DNA from 4 places in the Bacillus sp. VA15 genome. Region 1 is predicted to be linked to each of the others. Evidence: riboswitches for the same ligand, from Rfam matches in the RefSeq annotation. Region 1 holds a riboswitch; each other region holds the start of a gene.
The links. A riboswitch is a leader RNA that binds a small molecule or an ion and turns the genes downstream of it on or off. The one in region 1 is predicted to bind thiamine pyrophosphate.
Positions count from the first base shown of each region.

Region 1 (7,576 bases):
CTTATTAAACACCTTCAGAAAACGGACCACTTCGTCCGGGTGCTCTTCGGCAAACTTTGTTCTTACTAAAGTAAAACCGGGTGAATATAAATCTGTGCTTTCCCCGTTCACAAGGATGTTTGCTCCGTGTTTGATTGTTTCTAAAGACAAGTACGGCTCCCAAATGGACCAGGCATCAACAGATCCGTTTTCAAACGCAGAGGCCGCTTCATCAGGCTGAAGCTGAATAATCGTCACATCATTAGCTGACAACCCCACTTGATCAAGTGCTTTATACAGAAAATCAAAACCGCTGCTGCCTTTGGCGACTGCAATTTTCTTCCCCTTTAAGTCCTTGACGTCCTGAATGCCGCTGTTTTGATTGACAAGGATGCCGTTTGCTTTCAATCCGTCCTGAGACAAACCGATTTCTTTAAAGTCAATGCCTGCCGCCTGTCCAGCGATCACAGGAGAATTGCCGACTTGAGAAAAATCAAGTTTGTCTGCCGCAAGTCCTTCAAATTGGGGCGGACCGCTTTGAAACTCCACCCATTTCACTTTGATGCCTTCTTTTTCAAATGCATCTTCAAACCAGCCTTTCTCCTTCGCAATCAAAAGCGGGCTTAAACTTTGCTGAATACCGATTCGAATTTCTTTCAATTGTTTGTTGTCACTGCTGGCTCCATTTGCTCCACAGCCTGCCAGCAGAAAAAAAACGGTAACCAATACAATGAGTCCTTTTTTCATTTCTGCTTCCGCCCTTTCTATATCCCTGATCCTTCAGCGTACTCTAGATCTTCTGTTTTCTCGAATTCCGACAGCACTTTCTGTCTGATCGCTTGGAAATCCGGAGTCGTCCGGTTTCGCGGATACGCCAGATGAATGGGCATCAGCTTATGGATGTTCCCCGGTTTGGCCTTAAGGATCGCAAGCTCATTTCCTAAATAAACAGATTCATCTATATCATGAGTCACGAGAATCATCGTTGTTTTTTTCCTCCTCCATATATCCAGCAACACGTCCTGCAGGTGTTTTCTAGTAAAAGCGTCGAGTGCACCAAACGGTTCATCTAAAAGCAGGACCTCAGGCTCCCGCAGAAGAGCCCGTGCGATAGCGACTCTTTGTGACATACCGCCTGACAGCTCGCGCGGGTATGCTTTCTCCGATCCTTTCAATCTGACAATCTCAATCAGTTCATCCACCTTCTGTTTGACTGTTGGATCTTTCAAGTTCAAATCGGCGGCAATATTCTGCTCAACCGTCAGCCATGGAAAGAGGCGGTGCTCCTGAAAAATAAATCCTTGCTGAATACCCGGAGCTGTTACGCTGCGTCCGTTAATTTCAACACTCCCGTCATAATCTGAATCAAGCCCCGCAATAATCTTTAACAGCGTGCTTTTTCCGCACCCGCTCGGTCCGATGAGCGTAAGAAATTCACCTGGTGCGATTGATAATTGAATGTTCTCCAAGACCGTTGTTTTGCGGCCCTCTTGAACGAATGTCTTTTCTTTGATGCTGATGGTCACAGCCACTTTTATCCCTCTCTTTCTGCCAACCCCGCCTTCTACAAAAACAAAAAGGCCCCCATCTCTGTTCGTTGTAGAGATGAGAGCCTTCGGCGGTCCGATCAGCTGCCCAATTGTTTTTTGTTTGAATATCATGTTAATTCAAACTATTCCGATGTGTCAACTCTTTTTTTCAAACAAGATTTTTGGCATTCTTGTTTATCACTTAATCTGCTTGATTCGCAAATAGAGAAGAAAAAATCATTTCTTCAAAAAACTTTTTCTCTCTTATAAGCTGTTATGACAAGGGTTTATCAACATTTTTAATACTTTATATCCCTTAATAGAAATGACTATTTTATAATAATTATAAAATAATATTGACTTTTTACTTAGAGATGATATTATGTTCTTATAAATTTCAAGAGGTGATGACATGAGTTCAAATAAACTGACAACTAGCTGGGGCGCTCCGGTTGGAGATAATCAAAATTCAATGACTGCCGGTTCTCGCGGACCAACTTTAATCCAAGATGTACATTTACTCGAAAAATTGGCCCATTTCAACAGAGAACGTGTTCCCGAACGTGTCGTTCACGCCAAAGGAGCAGGCGCACACGGATATTTTGAAGTGACAAATGATGTAACAAAATACACGAAAGCCGCTTTCCTTTCTGAAGTCGGCAAACGGACACCGTTGTTCATCCGTTTCTCAACAGTTGCCGGTGAACTTGGCTCGGCTGACACCGTTCGCGACCCGCGCGGATTTGCTGTTAAATTTTATACTGAAGAAGGAAACTACGACATCGTCGGTAACAATACACCGGTATTCTTCATCCGCGATGCGATTAAGTTCCCTGATTTCATCCATACACAAAAAAGAGATCCAAAAACACACTTGAAAAACCCTACAGCTGTATGGGATTTCTGGTCACTTTCACCAGAATCACTGCACCAAGTGACAATTCTGATGTCAGACCGCGGAATTCCTGCGACACTTCGCCACATGCACGGCTTCGGAAGCCATACATTCAAATGGACAAATGCCGAAGGCGAAGGCGTATGGATTAAATATCACTTTAAAACAGAACAAGGCGTAAAAAACCTTGATGTCAATACAGCAGCAAAAATTGCCGGTGAAAACCCTGATTACCATACAGAAGATCTTTTCAACGCAATTGAAAACGGTGATTTCCCTGCATGGAAACTATATGTGCAAATCATGCCTTTAGAAGATGCAAATACGTATCGCTTCGATCCGTTTGATGTCACAAAAGTTTGGTCTCAAAAAGACTATCCGTTAATCGAAGTCGGACGCATGGTTCTAGACAGAAATCCGGAAAACTACTTTGCAGAAGTAGAACAAGCGACATTCTCACCTGGAACACTCGTGCCTGGTATTGATGTTTCTCCAGATAAAATGCTTCAAGGCCGGCTGTTTGCTTATCATGATGCACACCGCTACCGTGTCGGTGCAAACCATCAAGCACTGCCAATCAACCGCGCACGCAACGAAGTGAACAATTATCAGCGTGACGGACAAATGCGTTTTGACAATAACGGCGGCGGATCTGTTTATTACGAGCCTAACAGCTTCGGCGGTCCGAAAGAGTCACCTGAGGATAAACAAGCAGCATATCCGGTACAAGGAATCGCTGACAGCGTAAGCTACGATCACAACGACCACTACACACAAGCCGGTGACCTCTATCGTTTAATGAGCGAAGATGAGCGTGCCCGCCTTGTTGAAAATATCGTAAACGCCATGAAGCCGGTAGAAAAAGAAGAAATCAAACTTCGCCAAATCGAGCATTTCTACAAAGCGGATCCAGAATACGGAAAACGCGTGGCAGAAGGCCTTGGATTGCCGATTAAAAAAGATGCTTAATAGAAATGTAAAAACCCGCTGTAATTAGCGGGTTTTTTTATATTTAGTTACGCACTGCCGTATGCTTCTTATCAATCTTCATATAAATTTCCTCCATAAGCTCCGCGCTGTTCATAATCTCTCGTTTATTTTTTTCAATCAGAAGATCAAGCGGCAAAATCTGATTCCCATATGTTTTTCGCTTCCTAAATCGTTTTCTCCCCTTCTCTTTTTTGATTCCCATCAATGATCCCTCCTTTTTCATACAAAAAAGGCCCTTATCTAAAAGATAAGAGCCTTCGGTGTCCCGATCAGCAAATACTGGAAATATTTATTAGCTATATTAAAACGTATTCCATTTCGCCTGTCAATCTATTATTTATACAGCTTGCTGCCTTGATTCACAAATTCTTCAGCTTTTTCTTTCATTCCCTCTTGAATGGCATCCCATTCACTAAGCTTTTTATTCTTCGCATAATCCCGAATATCCTGAGAAATTCTCATGCTGCAAAACTTCGGCCCGCACATTGAACAAAAGTGAGCGGTTTTTGCTCCTTCTGCCGGCAGTGTTTCATCATGATATTCAAGCGCTCTTTCCGGATCAAGAGATAAATTAAACTGGTCTCGCCAACGGAATTCAAAGCGGGCTTTCGATAACGCATCATCCCGTATTTGCGCTCCGGGATGCCCTTTTGCAAGATCTGCTGCGTGCGCAGCAATTTTATATGTAATGACCCCTTCACGAACATCATCACGGTTTGGCAGCCCCAAATGCTCCTTCGGCGTTACATAACAAAGCATTGCTGTCCCATACCAGCCGATCATCGCCGCTCCGATCGCTGAAGTAATATGGTCATAGCCCGGCGCAATATCTGTCGTCAGCGGCCCCAATGTGTAAAAAGGCGCTTCTTTGCAAATGTCCATTTGTTTATCGACGTTCTCTTTGATTTTATGCATCGGCACATGCCCCGGTCCCTCAATCATCACCTGAACATCATGCTTCCAGGCAATTTGCGTCAGTTCTCCGAGGGTCTCTAATTCAGCAAATTGCGCTTCGTCATTGGCATCAGCGATTGATCCGGGGCGAAGCCCGTCCCCAAGAGAAAAAGCAATATCATACGTTTTCATGATTTCACAGATTTCTTCAAAATGAGTATACAAAAAGCTTTCCTGATGATGGGCCAGACACCACTGTGCCATAATCGCTCCCCCGCGTGACACGATTCCTGTTGTCCGTTTGGCGGTTAGCGGGACATACCGCAGCAAAACACCCGCGTGAATCGTAAAATAATCCACTCCCTGCTCTGCCTGCTCGATCAGCGTATCACGGTAAATCTCCCACGTTAAATCCTCCGCTACACCGTTTACTTTTTCAAGCGCCTGATAAATCGGAACAGTTCCCACAGGCACAGGGCAATTGCGAATAATCCATTCACGCGTCGTATGAATATCTTTTCCGGTAGATAGATCCATCATCGTATCCGCTCCCCAGCGGATGGCCCACGTCATTTTTTCCACTTCTTCTTCAATTGATGACGTAACCGCTGAATTCCCGATATTCGCATTAATCTTCACATGGAAATTCCGGCCAATAATCATCGGTTCACTTTCAGGGTGATTAATATTTGAAGGAATGATCGCCCGGCCGCTTGCTACCTCATCTCTGACAAATTCGGGAGATACATGCTCGCGAATGGCGATAAACTCCATCTCAGGTGTAATGATCCCCTTTTTGGCATAATGCATTTGGGTGACATTTTGACCCGCTTTCGCCCGCAGCGGTTTCCGCTTTAGTTCTGGGTAGCTTATGTTTGGGATTGCCTTTTTATAACCGTTATCTTCTGGTTTTATAGTCCGTCCTTCATATTCTTCCACATCGTTACGCTCTGTGATCCATTTTTGGCGGAGCGGCTTTAATCCTTCTTGAATATTAATGGTCACATCAGGGTCCGTATACGGTCCGCTTGTATCATAGACACGCACAGGTGCGTTTTCCTCTTCGCCGAACGATCCTGTCGTCGGACTTAAGGCGATTTCCCTCATCGGCACTTGGATGTCCGAGGAAGAACCCTCCACGTATACTTTCTTACTCCCCGAAAAACTCGACATAATGGAAATGTTGGCTTGCTGCACTGAATCGTTTTGCATCATTGATCCTTCCCCTCTCTCGTTTGAAAGGACAAAATCAAGCCCATAACCAGCACAAAAAACCGGATTCAAGTGAATGAACCCGGTTACAGTCAGAAAGAAACATATTATTGCCCAGCACGACAATAATAAAAACAATTCCTCTACTTCCCCACGCTGGTACGAACCAGATCAGGTCCAAAGGGTTAAGAAGCTTACCTTCTCTCTCAGCCCGAAAACGGGCACCCCCAGTAACTATTGATTTCGGACTCATCTTAACATAAAACCAATCGAAAAAAAAGAGGAATATAGAAAATATTCAGCTAATTCAACCCAAATATTTGGCCCGCAGCGGGATTTCAGAAATCTCATGTTCACCCCTCATCACCCGATATGCCTTTGCACCCGGTCTTGAACTCACAGTCTGAAACAGCTGATCAATTATGAAATGGAGAGCCGCTCCATCGTCCGCCGCATAGCCATCGCACAAGAATTCGTTAGATATCAACTGATGGTATATCGGCCTCCGGTTCTTTTCACCGTCATAATGAGGACAAAAGCTCCCTTGCAAAAAACCTAAACTTTTCATACTTGTCAGCGGTCCTGCCGAATCTGTCACTCCTTCTTCAAACCAGCAGATCGCACCGGCACTTAATCCAGCTAAAATCACCCCGTTCTTCCATGCCTCTCTGAGAATAAGATCCAGCCCCCATTCCTTCCACAGCACAAGCATATTCCGCGTATTTCCCCCGCCAACATAAATCACGTCCTTTTCCATAACAAAAGAAATGAAGTCTGTTGTCGGCGGCTTAAATAAGGATAAATGAGACGGCACACAATCCAGTGTTTGAAAAGCATGATAAAACCGCTGAATATAGTTTTGGGAATCACCGCTCGCCGTCGGCAAAAAACAAATGCGAGGCGACTTCCGTCCCGATTGATTGATGATATATTGATCGAGGGACAAATTTTCCGGTTCCATCGAAAAACCCCCGCCGCCCATCGCAATAATCTGTTTCATCATCCCACTCCCCGAAAAAATTTGTTAATCATTATAGCATTTTGTATAAATCCATGAAACAAGGCTAAATACTTCTCAATAGGAAGATCTAAAAGATAAAACCCACTAACAGGCGGTGAAGGCATTGAACGATTTTTCAACCCCAATCATACCTATAATGATTCTTGATTGCTTAACGACAATACAAATCATCATTAAAAAGTACACTGTCGCAATAACGGAAACTGCAAACCCCAACCTCCGAACAGCGTTGCATGATCAATTAGATGCAGCTGTTCATCTGCATGGGGAACTATCTGAACTTCTGATGGAAAAAGGCTGGCTCCTGAGTAAACCATTTCAAATCGATTTGCTTTTATCTTGCAGAGAACTGTAACAAAGTCACAAAAAAAGACGGAATCTCATCTTTCAGATCCCGTCTCTCCCTTTTATTGCTCCACTCTTCTTAAAGCCTCGTTTACCGTTTCTTTTATAAACGCGTCTTCACCGCTTAATCGGTCTAAACTGAGATCGCCGTTTCTCAGCCTTTCGGAAATATTGTTTATATCCTCCTCTACCGTGATTTGCAGCTCACCAGCCAAAAACATTCTGTGTAATTCATCAGCAACCATACTTTCTTTATCCATTTCAATCCGCTCCTTTGCTTTCAATAGTATTCTTAGTCTGTCCCTAGGCCGGACGAATAATAGGTAAAAAGTATGAATCAAATGAATCTTTTTTCTTCCTTCTTACGTATATCTGTTGAGAAAAAGAAAAAGGGGAAGATCTAACATGTCATTTTTTAAGAAGCTTGCAGCAAGTGCCGGTATCGGTGCTGCAAAAGTAGATACAATTTTAGAGAAAGACGCATATTATCCAGGAGAAGAAGTACGGGGAACTGTCCATGTCAAAGGCGGGAAAATCGCTCAGGACATCCGTTATATTGATTTACAGCTTAACACACGGTACGTCATTGTAAAAGACGATGAAGAACACCGGAAATACGCTACAATTCATTCTTTTCAGGTCACTGGTTCATTCACCATTCAGCCTGGAGAAGAGCATCAATTTCCGTTCTCATTCACCCTCCCTCTTGAT
Region 1 covers NZ_JBVQPQ010000009.1:82,708-90,283, forward strand. Annotated here, with positions in the region: gene AC0DBE_RS19535 (aliphatic sulfonate ABC transporter substrate-binding protein) at 1-726, opposite strand, end outside; gene AC0DBE_RS19540 (ABC transporter ATP-binding protein) at 744-1,511, opposite strand; gene katA (catalase KatA) at 1,921-3,372, shown strand; partial or broken gene AC0DBE_RS19550 (FbpB family small basic protein) at 3,397-3,595, opposite strand; gene thiC (phosphomethylpyrimidine synthase ThiC) at 3,727-5,499, opposite strand; TPP riboswitch at 5,631-5,738, opposite strand; gene AC0DBE_RS19560 (Type 1 glutamine amidotransferase-like domain-containing protein) at 5,807-6,499, opposite strand; gene AC0DBE_RS19565 (spore coat protein) at 6,615-6,875, shown strand; gene AC0DBE_RS19570 (hypothetical protein) at 6,928-7,131, opposite strand; gene spo0M (sporulation control protein Spo0M) at 7,271-7,576, shown strand, end outside.

Region 2 (7,576 bases), on a different contig from region 1:
AGATTATATACGAAGTATTTTGAGAAGTTCGCAGAAGAAAACGAGTCGGCGTTTGAATCGGGAGAGAAACAAAAATGGGCAGATTTGATTGTAAAAGTATTTGATTTTACCATTTATACCTTCGTCGATCACGCTGAAATGAATGCCAAACAGCAATTAAACGCCCAAAGAGAAATGATACTAGAATTAAGCTCGCCTATCATTACCCTGAGCAAATCAACAGCTCTGCTTCCGCTTGTCGGTGACATTGATACAGAACGGGCAAAGTTTATTCTGGAAAACACGCTTCAGGCTTGTGCAAAAAGACGTGTGGAGCATCTGTTAATCGATCTGTCAGGTGTTGTGGTGGTTGATACGATGGTAGCACACCAAATCTTTAAATTGATCGAGGCGCTCAATTTGATCGGTGTTAGGTCAACCCTGTCAGGAATCAGGCCTGAAATTGCGCAAACCGCTGTACAGCTGGGGATTGATTTTTCGAATATTACAATTAAAACCAATCTTGCCCAGGCATTAAACTATCATCAATAAGAAAAAATCCGCTATCGCCGATAGCGGATTTTTTATGAGGCAAAACAGAAAGATACGAGAAAAGATCCTGCGAATAACAAGAGAACGAGGCAAAAGAACAGCCAGTCGCGCCGGTTGACGGTTAGTGTCCGGTAATATGTCCGGTTTCTGCTTCCAGTAAAACCTTTCGATTCCATCGCAAGCGCTGTCCGTTCCGCTTTTCTAATGGCGCTTGCCAAAAGCGGGATGGTATACCGCTTTAACGCGCTGATTTTCTCAATGAAGCTGCTCTCCGCCGCTCCTCCTCTGATCTTGTGAGCCTGCTGGATCAGCTGGACCTCATCCTTTAATAGCGGAAGAAAACGAAAGCCTGCAATGACGCCATATGCGAGCTTTGGTGAGAGCTTGCACTGCTGGACAAGGCTCAGCATAAATAAAATCGGATCGGTTGTAAAAACAAACATCATCGATAAGGCAGAAAAGCACAAAATACGAAACCCGAGAGAGATGCCGACAGATACATTATCGCTGTTGATCGAGATAGGACCGGCTTGAAATAAGAAATTATCCGGAGTTGTCGGAACCTTGCCAAAAACAGCGGCTGTCCATACGCATCCGAATGCCAAAATCAAAAACGGAATCGTAAACAAAAACCATTTTTTCAATGGGATTTTGGCCGCCAATAGGATACCCGCAACAATGATGATATAAAAACACGCAGGAGTGTAAGGATTGTAAATAAACGACAGCATGACAACACAGCAAAAAACGGCGGCCGCTTTCACTGTCGGATTAATGAGATGTAACGGCTGCTTCATCACGCACCTCCTTTTGATATGCCATCCATTCATATAAAAGGGGAAGGGTGAGCTTTGCTTTTTGGACAAGCCCAGTTTCCTGAGAAAATAACTGCGCTGGAGATCCGTCAAAGGCCAGGCCCGTATCGTGAAGCACTAGCACGCTGTCGGCATACGAAGACACAAGCTCCATATCGTGTGTAATCATGAGGACAGCGGTTCCTTCTGCCTTGATACGCTGAATCATGTCCATGCATTCAGCCGCCGTACGGGCGTCCTGGCCAAAGGTTGGTTCGTCTAATAATAAAACCTTTACGTCATGCATGAGCATGGTAGCGACGCTCAGGCGCCGTTTTTGCCCTTGGCTGATTGCAAACGGATGATGATCAGCCAAATGCGCAAGACCGAAACGATGCAGCAGGTGCTGCGCTTTTTTCTCAGTTTCAGCATTTACTTTCTGGCCGAACAGCAGCTCGTCATATACTGTGCCGGCGACGAACTGATGCTCCGGGTTTTGAAAAACAAATCCCATTCGTTTTCGCAGTTCAGTTTCTTTATACGATTGCAGCGGCTTATCATATAGAAGAATCTTGCCGCTTTTCGGCTTCATCAGACGGGCGAGGACGGATAAGAGTGTTGATTTTCCAGTGCCGTTCGGGCCGACAAGCGTCGTCAAAGAGCCTTCGCGCAATGAAAAGCTGATGTTTTTGAAAATCGTCTGCTGTCCTCTTGCGAACGAAAGGCCGCTGATTTCCAGCACACTCTTCCCAGAAGGAGCTTCCTTCTTTTCGGCATGCCCAGCAAAGGGTTCTTTGAAAAGCGTTTCTTTTGATAAAGTAAACGGCATACTGAGTTTTTCCTGCAGGCCACACACTTTTGGAATCGCGATGCCCAACTCCTTTAGGGTTTCCGCTTCGTGCTGAAATAGATCTTTCGTCCGGCCATCGAGCGCTTTTTTCCCTGATTTGTCCAGTACAATCGTTCTCTCAATCCAAGGCGTCCATTCTTCAAGCTGGTGCTCAATGACGAGGAGGCTGAAGCCTTTTTCTTGCTGAAGATCTTTCATCATGTGAACGAATTCCCGAGCTGAATAAGGATCTAATAAAGAAGTTGGCTCATCTAACATAATAAGCTCAGGCTCCATCGCCAAAATACAGGCGAGAGCCACTTTTTGTTTTTGTCCTCCTGACAGTGCAGATATTGTTTTTTCTTTTAAATGGGTAATGCGTAATTTTTCTAATACGGCATCAATCTTCTCCGCCATCTCTTCTTTCGGAACCTGCAGATTTTCTAGCCCGAAAGCGATTTCGTCCTCCACCGTCAGCATGCAAAACTGCTGATCCGGGTCCTGAAAGACGACCCCGGCATGCTGAGCAATTGTTTCGGAGGTTTCAGCACCAGTGACCGGCTTTTGAAATAAAAATACATGTCCGGACTGTATGCCGTCGCAAGCCTCCGGGTAAAGACCGTTTAAACAAAGGGCGAGCGAGCTTTTTCCGCACCCGCTCGGCCCTAACAATAAAGCGCATTCTCCTTTTTGAAGCTCAAACGAAATGTTTTGAAATACCGGTTTCTCGTCTTCTTCATAAGAGAAGCTGAGCTGGTCAACCGTCAGGAGGTCATCAAAGGCTTGCATGTTCTGATGCCTGCTTCCGTTTCTTTTTCAGTTCCTTTCCGAGTGCCATTCCGTTTAACACACCCGTATAAGCGAGAGAGTCACTGATCGCTTTTCCGAGCAGCCCCGCAAGCAACGCGCCGGAAATCAGACGGATGACAAGCATAATAAGAAGATAACCTGGTGAATAGGCTGCATAGCCAGAAACAAAGAGATCGTAGATAAAGCTGGCTACTGAAGATCCCATTCCTGCCAGCAGAAGTACAGGCAGAGAGTATACTTTCCAGCGTGTCGCGAGAAATACAGCCTCAGCCCCGAGACCTTGTACAATGCCGATGACGATGACCATCGGGCCAGACGGATTTCCCAGCAAGCATTCTACGAGAGCGGCAATGATTTCAGAAACTAGCGCCGCACCCGGTTTTCGAATAATGTACGCGGCGATGACAGAAACGATAAACCAAATGCCGTAAATCGGTTCATAGGCGATTGGCCCGAACATACCTGCAAGTACGTTTCCGAAATGCGTGAATAATAAATAAACAACGGCAAAAACGATACTGATAACGGACATGATGACAATTTCTTTTACTTTCCAGCTTTTCATTTTATCCCTGCTTTCTGTTTTTTCTTGATGGACTGTTAGCCGAGAGATTCACAGTCATGGTTACGTGGTTTGTTTGCTGTTCAGCCATGCGGAAAACGGCCTCCAGTGTTCTGAACACGTCATGCGCATCTCCGTCAAGCTCGCTCGCATAATGGACACCTTGTGCGAAGGTGCCTTCTGCTTTCGCAATATCGACAGCTTCCATGATCAAGCCCATATAATCCGGCTCATTCATCGGATAAAGCGCAAATTGGCACGGCGCTTCCGCGTTTAGGCTTCGGACAGCATCTTCATTGACACGCTTATCGTTCGCGGAAAGATATGTATCTCCCTGTGTATCGCCCGGGCATCCGATGGAAAACATGCCGTTCATGACGATGTGTTTTTCGCTGTTCGCCGCATAAAGATAAATGGCTTTGGCAGCGTCGAATACATGATCAATCGATCCGCGCAGAACTGTGCTGATATGGTCGGTTTTCGTCCAAACTTTAGATGTGTCTGTTTTTTTTAGCGCAGACTTGATCACACCGATAAAATCATCCGTCATCGGGTATAAAGAGAACCGAAACCCGGCAATTCTGCTTGTACCACAAATATGATCCATTTCTCCGACCTCCTGTTTTTTTTGTAAAATAAAAAACTGCATATCCTAAGGGAATATGCAGTCATAGATCGATTAAGCGCACAAAAAAATACACCATTCGGTCAACCTGCACTTCCCCACGCTGGTATTATCCAGATCGGGTCATAAGGGATCAAAGCGCGTGTTTGCGCGCTTTATCTCAGCCAAAACAGCACCCCTAGTGCTTTCCGTATACAATTTTTTATTTTGACATCATAATAGATGATAAGACTCATTTTGTAAACAATGAAATCATTTTTTTCATATAGGGACAGGAGAGGATGATCAAATTTGGAAAAAGGGCACATATTAATTGTGGAAGATGAAGAGAAAATTGCCAGGGTGCTCCAGCTTGAATTGGAATATGAAGGATATAGCGTCACTATTAAACACGATGGCACAGAAGGACTGAATGCGGCCGCGGAAGGCGGGTATTCCTTAGTGCTTCTTGATGTCATGCTTCCGGGACTTAGCGGCCTGGAAGTGCTGCGCCGCTTGAGAAAAACGGATCAGCAGACACCGGTCATTTTATTAACGGCACGCGACAGTATCCCTGATAAGGTAACAGGGCTGGACATCGGTGCGAATGATTATGTCACCAAGCCGTTTGAAATCGAGGAATTGCTTGCGAGAATCAGGGCGGCGCTGCGCCAAAATGGAACAAAAACAGAAGATATTGGCACCTTTCTTACATATGACGACTTGCGGGTGAACGAAAAAACCCGTGAAGTGAGACGCGGAGACAAAGAGGTGGAATTAACGCCCCGGGAATTTGATTTGCTCGTCTATATGCTGAAGCATCCGCAGCAAGTGCTGACACGGGAGCAGATTCTAAACTCGGTATGGGGATTTGATTATATCGGTGATACAAATGTCGTGGACGTCTACATCAGATACATTAGAAAAAAACTGGACTATCCTTACGAAAAACAGCTGATACATACCGTTCGCGGGGTCGGCTATGCCATTAAGGGGTAAACGATGAAGCTGAAGACCAAGATTCATCTGTACACATCAATATCGCTGTTGATTTTATTAATTTTGGTCCATACCGCAGTCTATCTCATTTTTTCGTCCGCGCTGACCTCAAAGGATGCAGCCCGGCTTGCAGATGAGACGGATAACATTGCCGAAGCGCTGCATGCTGCTGAAACAGAAGGAGTGGCTTTGCAGGACATGCTGCAGGCCTATCTTCCAGCAAACGGCATGGTTCGTGTAGTGAATGGTGACCAAAAAGCCGTCATGACCATGACAAAAGAAAAAGGGTATAAAGATTTTCCACTCTCTTTTCACAGCGGGGAAACGGCAGATGTAAGGAAACATGACGGCAAACTGTTTGCTGAAGCTGCTGTTCCGGTTATTTGGACCGATGGGCAAGTGGTATCTCTTCAGCTGGTTGAAAGGCTGGAGAACACAGAAGAGAGTCTGTTTCTGCTGAAAATCATTTTAATCGCTGCAAGTGCTGCTGTTTGTATCGCTTCTTTTTTTGCCGGCAGCTTGCTGGCCCGCCATATCATCAATCCGATCAGACGATTAATGATGACGATGAAAGACATACAGCGGGAGAAAGCATTCAAAACGATTTCCTTGGAAGGACAGTCGCACGACGAGTTATATCAGATGGGGCTGACATTTAATGAGATGGCGATGATGCTGAAAGAGCATTACGATAAACAGCAGCAGTTCGTTCAAGATGCTTCACATGAATTGAAAACTCCGCTCACGATTATAGAAAGCTACAGCAGCCTGATGAAGCGGTGGGGGGCAAAAAAGCCGGAAGTGCTTGAGGAATCGATAGAAGCCATTCACTCAGAAGCGGTGCATATGAAAAAATTGACCAATCAGCTTCTGGCGCTGGCCAAAAGCCATAAAGGATTTGAGCTTGACCTGAAAACAATCGATCTGGTTAAAGTATCGCGCGCCGTCATGCAAACGCTCCAGCCCGCCTATCAGCGTGACATTTTGCTTGAAACAGATAAGGAGAGCCTGCTTGTAACAGCTGATGAAGAACGGATCAAGCAGCTGCTGACCATTTTGCTTGATAATGCCATAAAGTATAGTGAAAAAGCCATTGTGATGTCAGCCGGAACGAGGAATGGACGGCCGTTTCTGTCTGTGAGAGATGAAGGCATCGGAATACCTGAGGAGCATATCCCGCACCTGTTCGAACGGTTCTACCGGGCGGATGAGGCACGAAACAGAAAAACAGGCGGGACGGGTTTAGGCCTTTCCATTGCCAAGCAAATCGCCGATGAACACGGCATTGAGCTGTCTGTCAAAAGCAAGCCGGGACAAGGAACAGCTGTCACCATACAATTCAGAGAACAGAATGGGGGAGGCCGATGAACAAAACAATCAAAGTAGCATCTGCTGCTGCAGCAGCGGTTTTAGCCGTCATCATCTGTGCGTTTCTCATCATTCGGCAAACCCATGAGGATGTACTGTCAAAGGAGGCTGTCGTAAAAAAAGTCGAAGCCTCTTATGAAGGTGAGGTCACGAAAGTAACACAATCAAAGGATAAAAAAACATATGATATGACCCTTGAAAATCCAAAGGGAACTTATTTTATAAAAACTGACGCAAAATCGGCTGACATTCTTTCGATGAACAGAGTAAAAGCGTTGAATCCATCTGCCATGACAGAAAACGAAGCCGAGCATCTCGCGCTTGAACGGGTGCCGGGAACCGTCAAAAAACAAACACAACAGAATCGTGTTGCCACATATACCATTCAAAAAGAAGATGGAGAAACATACGAAGTGAAGGTAGACATGCAGGCAAAAGCAGTCGTGTCTGCCGATCGAATCATCGGTGAAGATCAACCAAAAACACCGATTACGAAAAAAGAAGCCAAAACAATTGCTGAGCGAGAAACGGGCGGGACAGCGGATGACGCAGATCTCGAAAAAAGTGAGGGCACTCTCATCTTTGAAGTGGATGTTGATCTTCCGGATGATAAAGAAGCGACTGTGAAAATAAATGCCTACACGGGAAAGGTTGCAAACATTGTGTATGAAGACTGATGATTTCTCATCAAATTCTCATCTTTCTCTCGTTTTCCTTTCATGTTGAGTGTGTAAACTGTACTCATACAAAACAAAGGAGGAATCACATATGCTTAAGAAAAGATGGATGGTTGGTCTTTTAGCAGGGTGTTTAGCGGCTGGCGGATTCAGCTACAACGCGTTTGCAAAAGAAAACAATGAAAACACACAGCCTGCTTCTTCAAAGACTGATGCACTCACTGAACAGGAAGCGAAATCAATAGCCAAAACGGTTGTTGACGGAACAGTGGACGACATCGACAGAGACATTTACAACGGCAAAGAAGTCTATGAAGTGGAGATCGAAAAAGACGGTGAAGATTACGACGTTTATGTAGATATCAATACAAAACAAGCGCTCAATGACCCGTTAAAGGAGAA
Region 2 covers NZ_JBVQPQ010000002.1:614,119-621,694, reverse strand. Annotated here, with positions in the region: gene rsbRB (RsbT co-antagonist RsbRB) at 1-531, shown strand, start outside; gene thiX (HMP/thiamine ABC transporter permease ThiX) at 564-1,328, opposite strand; gene AC0DBE_RS08060 (ABC transporter ATP-binding protein) at 1,303-2,943, opposite strand; gene AC0DBE_RS08055 (ECF transporter S component) at 2,930-3,529, opposite strand; gene AC0DBE_RS08050 (YkoF family thiamine-binding protein) at 3,531-4,133, opposite strand; TPP riboswitch at 4,230-4,341, opposite strand; gene ykoG (two-component system response regulator YkoG) at 4,443-5,129, shown strand; gene ykoH (two-component system sensor histidine kinase YkoH) at 5,133-6,497, shown strand; gene AC0DBE_RS08035 (PepSY domain-containing protein) at 6,494-7,174, shown strand; gene AC0DBE_RS08030 (PepSY domain-containing protein) at 7,266-7,576, shown strand, end outside.
Region 2: another riboswitch for thiamine pyrophosphate. It lies ahead of AC0DBE_RS08050 (YkoF family thiamine-binding protein); the one in region 1 lies ahead of thiC (phosphomethylpyrimidine synthase ThiC).

Region 3 (7,576 bases), on a different contig from region 1:
CATTCCGAAAACTTCAAGCTCCTGAAAGGTTTTAATATCGGCCTGTATCCCTGCGCCGCCGCCTGAATCAGAGCCGGCGATTGTCAATGCTTTATATATACTCATACATTACACTCCTTTTATTACCCAATCCATTTATGATAAATAGATTTTGCCCGGGCAATATCATTTGTTCCATGGATCAATGCTCTGCCGTCCCGGAACAGCACCATTTTCATATCATCCGAGCGGCAGGAAATTAAATACGGGTTCGCGGCTACTTCAAGCCCTGCTTGCTTCAGCTGACCGGCAAGCACTTCAAGATCCGCTTCTTTTGTAAAGGATGATCTGATTTGCACCGTGTTCCTGCCGCACAATACAGCCGCTTTTGTTTGGTTTTCATATGACAAAAACGGAAAATCCTTTGTGCCGCAGCTTGGGCATGCGTCATGTTTGAGACCCGCCGCTCTCACCTCTGACCGTTCGTTTTTCCACAAGTCAAAGGAGCGCAGCACTGGCTCGCACCCCTCTCCCGTCAGCAGCTTCAGCGCGTCTGTCACCTGAAAGACCGCTACCTGCAAAACAGCCGGACTGATGATGCCGGCTGTGTCACATGTCGCTCCTCCAATCGGAAGTGTATCGAGCAAGCAATGCAGGCAGGGGGTTGATCCCGGCACTACGGTAAAGGTGAGGCCGTAGCTCCCTACACAGGCGCCGTAGAGAAAAGGAATCCCTTCTTTGACCGCAGCATCATTTACGATCAGGCGGGTTTCAAAATTATCAGTCGCATCCACAATGATCGAAGCGCCCTTAATCAGCTCGAAGATATTTTCCGCTGTCACATCCATGACAAGGCCAGTCACATCGACATCGCTGTTAATCGAACGGAGACGATGCTCAGCAGCGGCCGCTTTCGGCATTTCTTTTTTGACATCATCTTCTGTATACAGCTGCTGGCGCTGGAGGTTGCTCCATTCAACGTAATCTCTGTCGGCAATTTTCACAGAGCCGACTCCTGCTCTGACCAGCATTTCAGCACTCGCTGTTCCAAGCGCGCCGGCGCCGATGATCACGGCGCGCGCTTCTTTCAATTTCTTCTGGCCGGCTGGGCCGATCGGAGCAAACAGCTCCTGTCTGGAGTACCTGTCCGTCATACAGGAAGACCTTCTCCCGGACTGCTTGCCGTTCCGTATTGCTTAAGCGGAATACGCCCCGCTTCATAAGAAAGGCGCCCTGCTTCCACCGCAAGCTTCATGGCACGCGCCATTTTCACAGGATCATTCGCGCCTGATACAGCCGTATTGAGAAGTACGCCGTCCGCTCCAAGCTCCATTGCGTATGCCGCGTCTTTAGGCGATCCAATGCCGGCGTCCACGATGACCGGCACTTTCGCCTGTTCAATAATAAATGACAGATTCAAAGGATTTAAGATTCCTTGCCCCGATCCGATCGGAGATGCCCCCGGCATGATGGCATGCACGCCAAGCTCTTCCAGTTTTCTTGCCAGTACAACGTCATCCGACGTGTACGGGAGCACAATAAAGCCTTCTTCAAGAAGCTGTTCGGACGCTTTTAATGTCTCAACAGGATCAGGCAGCAAAGAACGGCTGCATCCGATGACTTCGACTTTAATCATGTCACAAAGCCCTGACGCTTTTGCCAATCTTGCAATCCGGACCGCTTCTTTAGCGGTGCTGGCGCCCGCTGTATTCGGCAGAAGCGTATATTTGGATAAATCAAGCTGTTCCAGAAAATTAGGCTGAGACGCTTCAAAGATGTTCATTCTCCGCACAGCAAATGTTAAAATATCAGACTCGGAAACGGCCACCGCTTCCTTTTGAATTTCAAACGATGGGTATTTCCCCGTGCCCAGCAACAATCTTGATTGAAATGATTTCCCGCCAATTGTTAACATGCTCATCCGCCTCCTACAAAATGGACAATTTCAATAACATCGCGATCACAAAGTTCAACCTCGTGATAATGTTCTTTGCCGATAATTTCTTTATTTCTTTCAACGATAACAATTTTATTTTCAAGCTGATAAGACGCCAGCAGGTCTTGAATTGTACCTGTGTCTTTTTCCCACTTCACGTCTTTACCGTTCAGCTGTAGCATCATATCTGAACCGCCTCCTTGCGATCAATTCGGAATGCGTGCAGCCAGTCTTGATTGACCTCTTTATTCATCATGAGATCACCGATCAAAGCGCCCGTTGCCGGAGCGAGCAGAATCCCATTTCTGAAATGGCCCGCTGCAAATAAAATACGGCTGTCCTCAGGGTGTCTGCCGATGTACGGTTTCCCATCCTTTGTTCCCGGCCGCAGTCCTGCCCAAAAACGATCCACCTTCATATTCTGAATGGCCGGCAGCATTGTTTTTGCTTTTTTCATTACTGATTCCAATCCGCCAAGATCCGGTGTTTCACTCCAGTCACCCGGCTTCATTGTCGCGCCGACAACCAGTCTGCCGCTTTTTCTCGGTACGATATAGCAATGGTCATGGTAAAGTGTTTTTGTCAGCGGTATATCATCATTCCAAACAGACAGGCACTCCCCTTTTACAGGGAAAAATGAATTGTTCAGCCCAAGCTGTTTAAAAAACATTCCGCTCCACACCCCGCTGGCAACCGCGACATGATCCGCCCATACGTTACCATTCGGCGTCTCGATGGACAGCGCCTCACCGTCACGGTCGACATGCAGGACAGGAGTATGCTCAAAAATCTCCGCCCCAAGCGCTTTCGCTGCTTTCGCATATGCCTTACAAACAAAATAAGGCTCAACATGCACATCATCTTGAATAAAGGCTGCCCCGAAAATGTCACCAGACGTATACGGCTCTTTTTCTAAAACTTCTTCTTTTGTATGCCAGCTGACAGAATCCAAGTCATCCATCTTCCTCAGCCGCTGCACGTCTTCTTCAGAAAACGCAAGCTTAAACATACCGCCGTTATGCTGTCTGATATCAATACCGGATAATGTGTAAAGCTCTTCTCCAAGACCTTTGTACAGACGCTGGCTGTGCATGGCAAAGTCAAAAAACGCGTCACGTTCCTCGCACTCGGCATGGGCGCCCAGCATTCCGGCAGCAGCACTTGTTGTTCTGCCGCCCATTGTTCCACTTTCAAACAATGCGATGTTTTTGTTTTCCTTTGCTAAATGATAAGCAATCGCGGAACCGATAATTCCGCCTCCAATGACAACTGCATCATAATGCCTTTTCATAGCGCATCTCCTTTAGCTTGCGGGAATATCGTCTGGCAGCTTCCAAAGGGTCAGCGGAAGAAAAAATTCCCGACATGACTGCAATACCGTCTGCTCCTGCTCGTTTTACGTCTCTTAATCTGTCCGGCGTCATTCCGCCGATCGCAATAACCGGGACGGATATCCGCTGTTTGATATCTGACAGCAATGACACACCTCTGCCTTCAAGACCCTTTTTACAATCCGTTTCAAACACATGGCCGAACAACACGTAGTCAGCGTCTTCCTTTTCTGCTTGAACCGCTTCCTCAAGCGAATGCACCGACCGACCGATATGAAGGTGAGGAAATCTGGCTCTGACCTGCTTCGGCGAAAAGCTGCTGCTCGGCAGCTGCACGCGATGAATCGTAGAAAAAAGCGCAATATCCACTCGCCCATTCATGACCAGTTTTCGCTTATCAACACCGCCTTCGGAAATAAGCCCGAGCAGTTTCAAAATGTCGGCCGCCGATTTTGACCGTTCCCGAATGTGTATAAAATCAACTTCATTCCGAATAGCTATGATGGCTCTCGCTAACTCTTCAACCGGCTTGCAGTCATCAGTTATGGCGTGAAGCTCCAAATTCCTCCACCTCTTTTATGCCGCGGTCGGACCAGCCTTCTTTTCGATAGGCCATTCCCCAAAATTGATATTCATAGAAGCTGGAAATAACAAAATTCTCTTTCATCTTGGCGCGCACTTCATCCGTGCTGTTTTCCGCCAGCTCATCAAACCGATTGATTTGCTCTTCGACCTGCTGTCTGAACCAGTCACCGCCGTATGTGCCGATCCACTTCTGATAAATCGGATGCCCCGGATCACAATGCAGCAATTTCTCACCTACCTCGTAATAAAGCCAGTAGCATGGCAGCAGGGCAGCTAAGATCTCAGCAAAATTCCCGCTCAAAACCGAACGGTACATATGGGATGTATAAGAGTATGCCGTAGGAGACGGCTTAAACGCCTTACGCTCTTCCTCACTGATTTCCAACAGCTCCGCAAACTCGCGATGAAGCGCCATTTCCGCCTCATATGTACCTTGGGCGTGGCTTGCCATCCGTCCCGTTGTATAAAGGTCCTTCGCATAAGCGGCGCCAAACGATTGCACCTTCGCAAAATGCGTTAAATAATAAGAATCCTGAAGCACGTAGTATTTAAAACGGTCAATCGGAAGCGTTCCATCACCGATTCCCTGAACGAACGGATGGACAAAACTCCCCTCCCACCATTCTGCGGCTGCACTGCGGCATTCTTCTGAAAACTTCACACGTCATTCCCCCTGTCTGATAAATAAAAAAACCACTTTCCCGCAAGGAAAAGTGGTTTGGAATTGGCATAGTAAAATAACACAAATACCGCTCCACTTCCCTACGCAGGTCTGAACCTGTTCAAGTTATGAGGGTCTAAAAGTCACACTTTTATCTCAGCCCTTATGAAGGACACCCCTAGTGGTTATACGAATACATATTGAATTGTTCTGCACCTCTATATTAACACGAATCCCTATTTGGTCAAGGTTTATCCTTCTAATGTTTTCTTAAGCTCCGTTACGTACCCGCGAGATCCGGTAACAATTAAGCGGTCTCCCAGTTTCAGCCTTGTGTCCCCATGTGGAACGATGCTATCCACACCTCTGAAAATCCTGACAAAGATGACGTCGCCTGTTAAAGGGAATTCCCGCAAAATCACACCGTCGTAAGTGCTGTTTTCCATATTAATTTGATACAGCGAAGACTCCTGGTTCGTGAGAAGCCTCATGACTCCAGGCGCTTCTATCAGAGCGCGAAGCAGTGTTTTTGTTGACAACAAAATAGAAAAGATGCTGATTCCCTGCTCCTTCAGAGCTGCTTCATTCTCCGGTGATCCTACGCTGGCAATGATTCTTTCTGTGCCTTTTTCTTTTGCAAGTAATGCAATGTCCGCATTCATGTCTTCATTCCCTGTCGCAACAACGAGGATATCCGTATCAAAAATGCCGAGTGACTCAAGCGTCTCGTGTTCATAGTCAGAAATCGTTTCGACAGTAAATACTGATTCTGACAGCTTTTCCTCCGCATTCTCTTGGTATACGTGTACAACACGCACATCATACTCTTCCTCCGGCAGCTCAAGAGTAACAGGCAATGTCATTTGGTTTGCACCGATAAACGTAATCGTCTTTTTCTCCTCCGGCTGCTCCTCCCGTTTGTACAATTTTTTAAAGAAGACCGGCGAAAAAATACTGGCAATGACGGCTACTAACGTCAGCGCTCCTGACATATTTGCGCTGATCACGTGAAGCTGCTGGCCGATTGTCGCAGCGGCAATCACGAGCGAAAGCGTTGATGTCAGCAGGAAACCAGATGCCAAAACGGTTCGGTTATCATACCACTTCTTCAAGTACAGGACAGGAATGATTTTGCTGACTAACAGCGCCAAAAGCAGAAGTGGAATCATGATTAATATTTTCGGATCTTGGAAAAGGGTCCATATATCCAGCTTCACACCGACCATCACAAAGAAAATCGGAATTAAGAACCCGTAGCCGAATGAATCCAGCTGCTGAACAAGTTCTTTGTTTGGTGAAAGAAGGGAAACGAGAACCCCTGCTAAGAAAGCGCCGAGAATATTTTCTGCCCCAAGTGATTCAGACAGGGCAACGAGTACGATAATTAACGTAAAAATCGCGCGCGTTCCGATCTGGATCGTCCCTTTTGACATGGATTGAACAAAAGAGCGATGTTTGAAGACCCGGCCGAAAAAGTAAAGCACCACTCCGGCTGCAAACAGGATCATCAGAAGCCACATGTTTCCGCTGTCCTCTCCGTATAAAGAGGAAAAAACAGCAAGAAGAATCATCGTAGCCAAATCAGCAATAACAGCAACGAGCAAAATAATCTGCCCGATATTTGAATTCATGATTCGTTCTTCTTTTAACGTTGGAACGACAACGCCTAATGAAATCGTTGAAATAATAAGCGTCATTAAGAATGCATTTTCGATAAATCCTGCCAAGACGAACCCATAAGACAGCAGCAATGATAAAATAAAAATACCGCCAAAGATAATAGATGCCGCAGCAAACGTATTAGGCGCTTCTTTGCCGTTCGGCATAAGCTGCTTTTTCTTTCCTTTCTCAAACGATGAAAAATCAATTTCAAGCCCGCTTAAAAACATTAAAAAGATAAATCCGAGCATAGAAAGCGTCTGGAGCCATGTGTCACCCTCCACAACTAAATTAAGGCCGCTTTTTCCTATGATCAATCCCATAATGATTTCAGCAACAACAACCGGGATGCTGAGTTTAAACCGATGCAAAAGGATGGGTGTCAAAAATGCAACGATAAGTACAACAACTAAAGATGCGACAGATGTATGCGCCATAATCAGAACCTCCTTTTTAGATCAGGGTTATGCCAGTTCTTAATCAAAGAACAAAACCTCAATTTTTAAAAAAACATAACGCGATTTTAACAAGGGTGATGATAAAAAATAAAGTAATATGGTCTAAATCCTGTTTAGAAAATGATTCTTCTATAATTTGCACATAAAAGCTTGTGATGACTCACAACACTTTGCATCATAATAAATAAAATCATTGGTAAGGAGGATGCCGAATGGCTTACGACATAATCAGCGATATTCATGGCTGCTATGACGAAATGACTGCATTAATCCAAAAGCTTGGCTATACGATCAAAAATGGAGTACCTGTCCACGAGGAAGGCAGGATGCTTGTTTTTGCCGGAGATTTAACCGACAGAGGACCCAAATCGATAGAGGTCATCCGCTTTGTAGCGGGCGCTTACGAAAAAGGCGCTGTACGTTATGTCCCGGGAAATCATTGCAATAAGCTGTTCCGCTACTTAAAAGGAAATCCGGTGAAAGTGATGCATGGTCTCGAAACAACAGCGGCAGAGCTTGAAGAACTTTCTAAAGAAGAAAGAACAGCAGTAAGCGAACAGTTTATGAATCTGTACGAAACAGCGCCGCTTTACGACATCTTACATAACGGAGAATTAGTTGTCGCCCATGCTGGCATAAAGGCTGACGATATCGGCAAATATACCCGCAGAGTGAAAGACTTTGTGCTTTACGGTGATGTGACGGGTGAAACGTATCCGGACGGCAGACCCGTCAGACGTGATTGGGCGGCAGCCTATAACGGCAAGGCTTGGGTCGTATACGGCCATACACCTGTGAAAGAGCCTCGGAAGGTCAATCGCACCATCAACATTGATACAGGCTGCGTGTTCGGAAATAAACTGACAGGCTTTCGCTTTCCAGAAATAGAAACCGTCTCTGTTCCAAGTTCCCTGCCTTATGACGAATCAAGATTTCGCCCCATATAAAAAAGGAGAGAATCATTGAT
Region 3 covers NZ_JBVQPQ010000002.1:774,105-781,680, forward strand. Annotated here, with positions in the region: gene thiD (bifunctional hydroxymethylpyrimidine kinase/phosphomethylpyrimidine kinase) at 1-105, opposite strand, end outside; gene thiF (thiazole biosynthesis adenylyltransferase ThiF) at 123-1,133, opposite strand; gene thiG (thiazole synthase) at 1,130-1,900, opposite strand; gene thiS (sulfur carrier protein ThiS) at 1,897-2,097, opposite strand; gene thiO (glycine oxidase ThiO) at 2,097-3,206, opposite strand; gene tenI (thiazole tautomerase TenI) at 3,190-3,807, opposite strand; gene tenA (thiaminase II) at 3,785-4,492, opposite strand; TPP riboswitch at 4,574-4,682, opposite strand; gene AC0DBE_RS09005 (monovalent cation:proton antiporter family protein) at 4,744-6,588, opposite strand; gene prpE (bis(5'-nucleosyl)-tetraphosphatase PrpE) at 6,822-7,556, shown strand; gene AC0DBE_RS09015 (RluA family pseudouridine synthase) at 7,569-7,576, opposite strand, start outside.
Region 3: another riboswitch for thiamine pyrophosphate. It lies ahead of tenA (thiaminase II); the one in region 1 lies ahead of thiC (phosphomethylpyrimidine synthase ThiC).

Region 4 (7,576 bases), on a different contig from region 1:
TTTTATAATCCTCTCATTCATTTCCTCGACAAATTAAGCAGATATCCCTGAAAAATTGTATTTTCCTCTCAACATTAATTGACAGACTTTCCCACAGAGCTTGCTTTATACTTGAAACAAGAAGGGGAACAGCGTGATGCAAGATAGAAAGGAGTCAGATGTGAAAATCTATTTAGATGTCATTTGGCTGTTAAACTTTTGTTTTGATGCGCTTTTGCTTTTGCTCACGGCATTTATTTTAAAACGGCATGTGAAAAAAAGAAGACTGATAGGCGGAGCGTTCATCGGTTCCAGTATTGTCCTTTTGATGTTTACTCCTTTTTCGCCGATCGTTGAACATCCGGCAGGTAAGCTGGCTTTTTCAGTTGTTATTGTGATGGTGACATTTGGCTTTAAGAGATTCCGCTATTTCTTTCAAAATTTGTTTTCCTTTTATTTTGCGACTTTTTTAATGGGGGGAGGAATTATCGGAGCCCATTCTTTGCTGCAGTCAAATTCTGTTGTTCAAAACGGTGTCATGATTACCAATCAAACTGGGTTTGGAGACCCGATCAGCTGGTTGTTTATTGTAGCTGGCTTTCCAGCATTATGGTTTTTTTCTAAGAGAAGAATTGAAGATATTGAAACAAAAAACATTCAATATGAGGAACGAGTCAGCGTACAGGCGGATTTGGGCGGCCAAACGCTTCATGTCAGAGGGCTGATTGATTCCGGTAATCAGCTGTACGATCCGCTAACTAAAACGCCGGTCATGATTATTCACATTGATAAACTAGAACCGATTTTCGGAGCAGCCGAAACGATGATCATTCGAAACACAGATCCATTGGAAGCCACCCAACAGCTCGATGATTCGTTTCGCTTTTTAGATAAACTGAGGCTGATTCCATATAGGGGAGTAGGTCAGCAAAATCAATTTTTACTATGCGTTAAACCGGATCACGTAACGATTATAACAAAAGAAGAAATGGTTTCTGCGGATAAATGCTTAATCGGCATCAGCACAACAAAGCTATCGGCAGATGGAGAGTTTGACGCAATTATTCATCCGAAAATGCTTTCGGGCAAGGCCATCAAACACGTTTCATAATGTTCGCAAATGTCCGTTACTAATCATACTCAAACGACGTGACATTTAGAAGGGAGAGGAAGATGAAAAAACTGAAATTGCGATTGACGCACCTCTGGTATAAGCTGCTGATGAAACTTGGGCTGAAAAGTGATGAAGTCTATTACATAGGCGGGAGTGAAGCTCTGCCGCCTCCATTATCTAAAGATGAGGAGCAGGTTCTGTTAATGAAGCTCCCAAACGGCGATCAGGCGGCTCGCGCCATTTTGATTGAACGCAATTTGCGCCTGGTCGTCTATATCGCCCGTAAATTTGAAAATACGGGAATTAATATAGAGGATTTAATCAGCATCGGTACCATCGGATTAATCAAAGCTGTGAATACGTTCAATCCAGAAAAGAAAATCAAGCTGGCGACCTATGCCTCCCGCTGTATAGAAAACGAAATCCTGATGTATTTAAGGAGAAACAACAAAATCCGTTCAGAGGTTTCCTTTGATGAGCCGCTTAATATTGATTGGGACGGCAATGAGCTTTTGCTTTCTGATGTGCTCGGCACTGACGATGACATCATCACAAAAGACATAGAAGCTAACGTAGATAAAAAGCTTTTGAAAAAAGCGCTTGAACAGCTCAATGAGAGGGAAAAACAAATCATGGAACTACGTTTTGGCCTTGTCGGCGAGGAGGAAAAGACCCAAAAGGATGTAGCGGATATGATGGGGATTTCCCAGTCCTATATTTCTCGTCTTGAGAAACGAATCATTAAAAGATTGCGAAAAGAATTCAACAAAATGGTGTAAAAAAATTTTTACGGGTAATCCCTTGATTCTACAAGGATTTCCCAATTATGACTATTTTTCGGTCTGAACGCAGTGCATATTTTTCCCACCCAAGGAGATACTTAACGTTGTACAGCAGCTCCTGTAGGGAGGGAAAAAAGTGTCGAGAAATAAAGTCGAAATCTGCGGGGTGGATACCTCCAAATTACCAGTACTCAAGAATGAAGAGATGAGAAAGCTGTTTAGGCAGCTGCAGGATGAAGGCGATGATTCAGCAAGAGAAAAGCTTGTAAACGGGAACTTGCGTCTTGTCTTAAGTGTCATTCAAAGATTTAATAACAGAGGAGAGTATGTTGATGACTTATTTCAGGTCGGCTGCATCGGACTAATGAAATCCATTGATAATTTTGACCTAAGCCACAATGTTAAGTTTTCAACATACGCTGTACCTATGATTATCGGAGAGATCCGCAGGTATTTACGCGATAATAACCCGATCCGTGTCTCAAGATCACTCCGGGATATCGCTTATAAGGCACTTCAGGTAAGAGAGCGGTTAATCAGTGAGACAAGCAAGGAGCCGACTGCAGAAGACATCGCAAAAGTTCTTGAAGTACCGCATGAGGAAATCGTATTTGCGCTTGATGCCATCCAGGATCCGGTTTCTCTATTTGAACCGATCTATAACGACGGCGGAGACCCGATTTATGTGATGGATCAAATCAGTGATGAACGCAATAAAGATTCACAATGGATTGAAGAGCTGGCTTTAAAAGAGGGCATGAGAAGGCTGAATGATAGGGAAAAAATGATTTTGAGAAAGCGATTCTTCCAAGGGAAAACTCAAATGGAAGTAGCCGAGGAAATCGGGATTTCCCAAGCGCAGGTGTCCAGACTTGAAAAAGCGGCTATCAAACAAATGAATAAGAATATTCATCAATAATGAAAGAAAAGCCTTTAAAACGATTTTGTTTTAAAGGCTTTTCTATTGATTGCGGGCGGTTTACGTTTTGGAAAAAATAAGGTATCCTAGTTCGTACAAAGTTTTATGAAAATTTAAATAATTATAAAGGCAGTAAAGAGGAGGACCACGATGATTTTGCAGCTTGACAATGTCTCACTAAAACGGAATGGAAAATGGATACTGAGAGATATTCATTGGAAGGTGGAAGAAAAGGAAAATTGGGTGCTTTACGGACTGAATGGCGCTGGAAAGACAGCGCTGTTAAATATGCTTTGCTCTTATTATTTTCCAACATCGGGCGAGATGCAGGTGCTTGGCCATGAATTTGGTAAAACGGAGCTTGGGGAGAAACTTAGACGGAAAATTGGCCTCGTCTCAGCGGCTCTTCAGCAAAAATTTTATCCGGCAGATTCGGCATTTGAAATTGCTTTGAGCGGAGCTTACGCTTCGATTGGATTATATGAAACACCAAGTGCAGAAATCAGGGAAAAAGCGATTGGTTTGTTAGAGGACTTGGGAGCAATTGAATATGCCGACCGCCGCTATGAAACCCTTTCTCAAGGAGAAAAACAAAGAGCCTTGATTGCAAGAGCGCTAATGGCTGATCCGGAGCTGCTGATACTGGACGAACCGGTCACAGGACTGGATTTTATTGCCCGGGAAAAGCTGTTAGACACGATTACATACATTGCAAATAAAGAAAATGCGCCATCGATCCTTTACGTGACTCATCATGCGGAAGAAATTTTGCCGGTCTTTGACAAAGCCCTTTTGTTAAAACAGGGAGAGGTCTTTCAATCGGGAGAAGTAAAGGAAATGCTTACTGATCAAATACTTTCCGCTTTTTTTGATACGCCAATCCATGTATTATGGAATCAGAATCGGCCGTTTTTAACAAGAGCCGAGCCGATAACGAATGCCTGACAAACACATATCGATTCATCCTAGGGGTGCTTTGCGAAGCTGAGAGAGACTTTGTCTTAACCCTTTTGACCTGATCTGGATCATGCCAGCGGAGGGAAGCGGTGAAACAACGGAGTACATAGGACTCTGTTTGTTTTTATTAAGCCGTTTCATAACATTTGAAACGGCTTTTTTGATTTTAAAGAATAGGAGCGGATCACATTGAATCAACAAATAGACTCTCTGTTAACAAAGGTGGAAGATCAAAAGGAGGAGCTTATTCAGCTAGCAAAAACGCTGATGTCCTATAAAACACCTGCTCCGCCTGCAAGAAATACCGACGGCATTCAGTCCTGGATTGCTGGGTTTTTAAATGAAATGGGATTCTCGATCGATAAATGGGACGTGTACCCAGGAGATCCCAATGTTGTAGGTCTACTAAAGGGAACAGATTCAGCAGATTATCATAGCTTGATCATCAATGGCCATGTAGATGTGGCAGAGGTAAAAGAGGATGAGGAGTGGGAGCATGATCCGTTTCATCCAATTGAAAAAAACGGTCTCTTAATCGGGCGAGGCGCTTCTGATATGAAAGGCGGAATGGCGTGTGTGCTGTTTGCTGTGAAATTGATTCGTGAAGCCGACATTGAACTTCCCGGTGATTTGATTCTGCAATCGGTTATCGGGGAGGAAGTCGGAGAAGCCGGCACGCTTGAATGCTGCAAGAGGGGCTATCATGCTGATTTTGCAGTTGTCGCGGATACGAGCGATATGCATATTCAAGGTCAAGGCGGTGTCATTACAGGCTGGATTGAAATCAAAAGCAGTCAAACGTTTCATGATGGGACGAGGCGGAATATGATTCATGCAGGCGGAGGAACATTCGGAGCAAGCGCAATTGAAAAAATGGCAAAAATCATTGCGGGGCTCGGGGAACTGGAGCGCCACTGGTCTATCATGAAAAGTTATCCCGGTTTTAAACCAGGCACAAATACGATTAACCCGGCTGTCATAGAAGGCGGCAGGCATGCGGCTTTTATAGCTGACGAGTGCCGACTGTGGATCACAGTCCATTTTTACCCGAATGAAACCCATGAACAAGTGGCAGCGGAAATAGAAGATTACATTAACCGGCTGAGTGACAGTGATATTTGGCTTAGGGAAAACCGCCCTGTCTTCAAGTGGGGAGGCTCATCTATGATTGAAGACAGAGGAGAAATTTTTCCGGCACTGGAAGTTGACCCTGGCCACCCAGGCGTCTCAGCACTTACAGCGTCTCATCAGAAAGTGAAACGGGAGCGTCCGGTTATTGACGTTTCTCAATCCGTTACAGACGGAGGATGGCTGTATAATGCCGGCATTCCAAGCGTGATTTATGGACCTGGAGATCTTCACAATGCACACTCCGTGAACGAGGAGGTATCGATTGAGCAGCTGGTAGATTATACGAAAATTATGCTCAATTTTATCATCGGTTGGTGCAGCTGTAAAAAAGAACAGTGACCATGAAAATTTTTTCTTGCTGACAAGGTTCAGCCCGCCCGTTCATATACTTGAAAAAAGGACGGAAAAAGGACGTGATGGAATGATCAGCATTTCAGAATTTCAGGTGAAGGATGTCGTCAATGTCTCAAACGGAAAAAAGCTGGGGAGCATTGGTGATATAGATATCAATGTGACCACTGGCAAAATTCAGGCGATCATACTAGGAGGAAATGGGAAAGTTCTCGGATTTTTTGGAAAAGAAGAGGAATTGGTCATTCCATGGCGAAATATAGTAAAAATCGGGGAAGATGTAATCTTGGTCCGATTAAATGAACCGCATGCATAACCTGCTCGTCTGCCGCGGATTGGCAAATGCCGGAAGTCTGGATTCTTCCGGCACATTTCATTTAGAAATATGCAAATCGGCGCTCAACGAATGCAGAAAGATGTGGTAAAATAAGTGGGAAATTCCGCTTTTTTAAATGTTTGTCGAAAGGTTGGATCATCATGAATACATATCACCCATTCAGTCTTACCACACCCTCGACACTCATGATACAAGACTGGACACAAACGAATCAAAACAACAGAGAAGTCATTGCCGGATTTACTACGAAAAACGGCGGTGTCAGCCAAAAGCCTTTTGAATCGTTAAATACAGGATTGCACGTTCATGACAAAGATGCAGATGTAGTTAAAAATCGTGAATATATTGCCGATATGTTTAATATTGATTTGCAGTCTTGGGTATTTGCTGATCAGACACATGATAATCGCGTTCAGAAAGTGACGCAGAGGGATAGGGGAAAAGGCGCCCGTGAGTATCACACAGCTCTAAAAGCAACGGACGGGCTCTATACAAATGAAAAGAATGTGTTTTTGGCATTATGCTTTGCTGATTGTGTGCCTCTTTTCTTTTATGATCCGGTTAAATCGCTTGTCGGGGTCGCCCATGCCGGGTGGAAAGGCACTGTCAAACAGATTGGCAGAGAAATGGTGAAGCAATGGACCGAGCAGGAAGGTTCAAATCTCTCAGATATTTATGCTGTTATAGGACCGTCTATCAGCGGAGCATGCTATACAGTAGACGACCGTGTCATGGATGCTGTCCGGGCATTGCCAGTTTCAGCAGAACGTGCCGTAAATCAGACGGCACAGGCACAATATCAGCTTGACCTGAAAGAGCTGAACCGCCTTATATTGATCGACAGCGGTTTGGCAAATGAACAGATTTCTGTCAGTGGTTTATGCACGGAAAGTGAGCCGTCTCTTTTCTATTCTCACCGCCGCGATCAGGGGAAAACTGGACGGATGATGTCCTTTATCGGAATGAAGGAGGCATAAAAGATCTTGCGTGTTGTTGATAATTTACGACATATAAACGAACGAATAAACGAAGCATGTAACAGATCGGGCCGCAGCTCCGATGAAGTTACGGTTATTGCAGTCACAAAATATGTATCGCCTGAAAGAGCACAGGAGGCAGTGGATGCGGGCATCACCTGCCTCGGAGAGAATCGGGATGCGGAACTGCTCCGCAAACAGGAAATGATAAAAGGGGGTCCGGAATGGCATTTTATCGGCAGTCTGCAATCAAGAAAAGCAAAAGCTGTCGTCAATTCGGTTTCCTATATCCATTCCTTAGACCGGCTCTCATTAGCGAAAGAAATTGAAAAACGGGCTGAAGGTACTGTGCAATGCTTTGTGCAGGTCAATACCTCTCTTGAGCCTTCTAAACACGGCATGAAAAAAGAAGAAGTCATTCCATTCATACAGGAGCTTTCCGGTTTCGAACACATCGTTGTGGCCGGACTGATGACTATGGCTCCGCTGACTGATGATCAAGATGAGATCAGAAGCTGTTTCAGAGCGCTGAGAGAACTCCGTGATCAGGTTCAGGAGCTGAAACAGCCGAACGCTCCGTGTACTGAACTGTCGATGGGCATGTCAAATGATTTTGAAATTGCAATTGAAGAAGGGGCTACTTATATTAGAATCGGCTCATCGTTAGTCGGAAATGAAACAGGGGTGTACAGCAATGAGTATGAAAAATAAACTGAAAAACTTTTTCTCAATGGAAGATGAAGAATACGAATATGAATATATTGAGACAGAGCAAGAATCTCATGAAGAGCATGAGCAAAAAGAAAAACCGGCTTATACCGCAAACAAACCTGCGGGCAAACAGAATGTAGTGAGCTTGCAAAGTGTTCAGAAATCCTCTAAAGTGGTGTTGAGTGAGCCGCGCGTTTATGCGGAGGCGCAGGAAATAGCCGATCATTTGAAGAACCGGCGGGCAGTTGTCGTCAATCTTCAGCGGATACAGCATGACCAGGCTAAGCGGATTGTTGACTTTTTAAGCGGAACCGTTTA
Region 4 covers NZ_JBVQPQ010000002.1:402,847-410,422, reverse strand. Annotated here, with positions in the region: gene spoIIGA (sigma-E processing peptidase SpoIIGA) at 161-1,090, shown strand; gene sigE (RNA polymerase sporulation sigma factor SigE) at 1,153-1,872, shown strand; gene sigG (RNA polymerase sporulation sigma factor SigG) at 2,012-2,794, shown strand; gene AC0DBE_RS06960 (ABC transporter ATP-binding protein) at 2,945-3,739, shown strand; TPP riboswitch at 3,752-3,853, shown strand; gene AC0DBE_RS06955 (acetylornithine deacetylase) at 3,941-5,221, shown strand; gene AC0DBE_RS06950 (YlmC/YmxH family sporulation protein) at 5,304-5,549, shown strand; gene pgeF (peptidoglycan editing factor PgeF) at 5,711-6,547, shown strand; gene AC0DBE_RS06940 (YggS family pyridoxal phosphate-dependent enzyme) at 6,554-7,258, shown strand; gene sepF (cell division protein SepF) at 7,242-7,576, shown strand, end outside.
Region 4: another riboswitch for thiamine pyrophosphate. It lies ahead of AC0DBE_RS06955 (acetylornithine deacetylase); the one in region 1 lies ahead of thiC (phosphomethylpyrimidine synthase ThiC).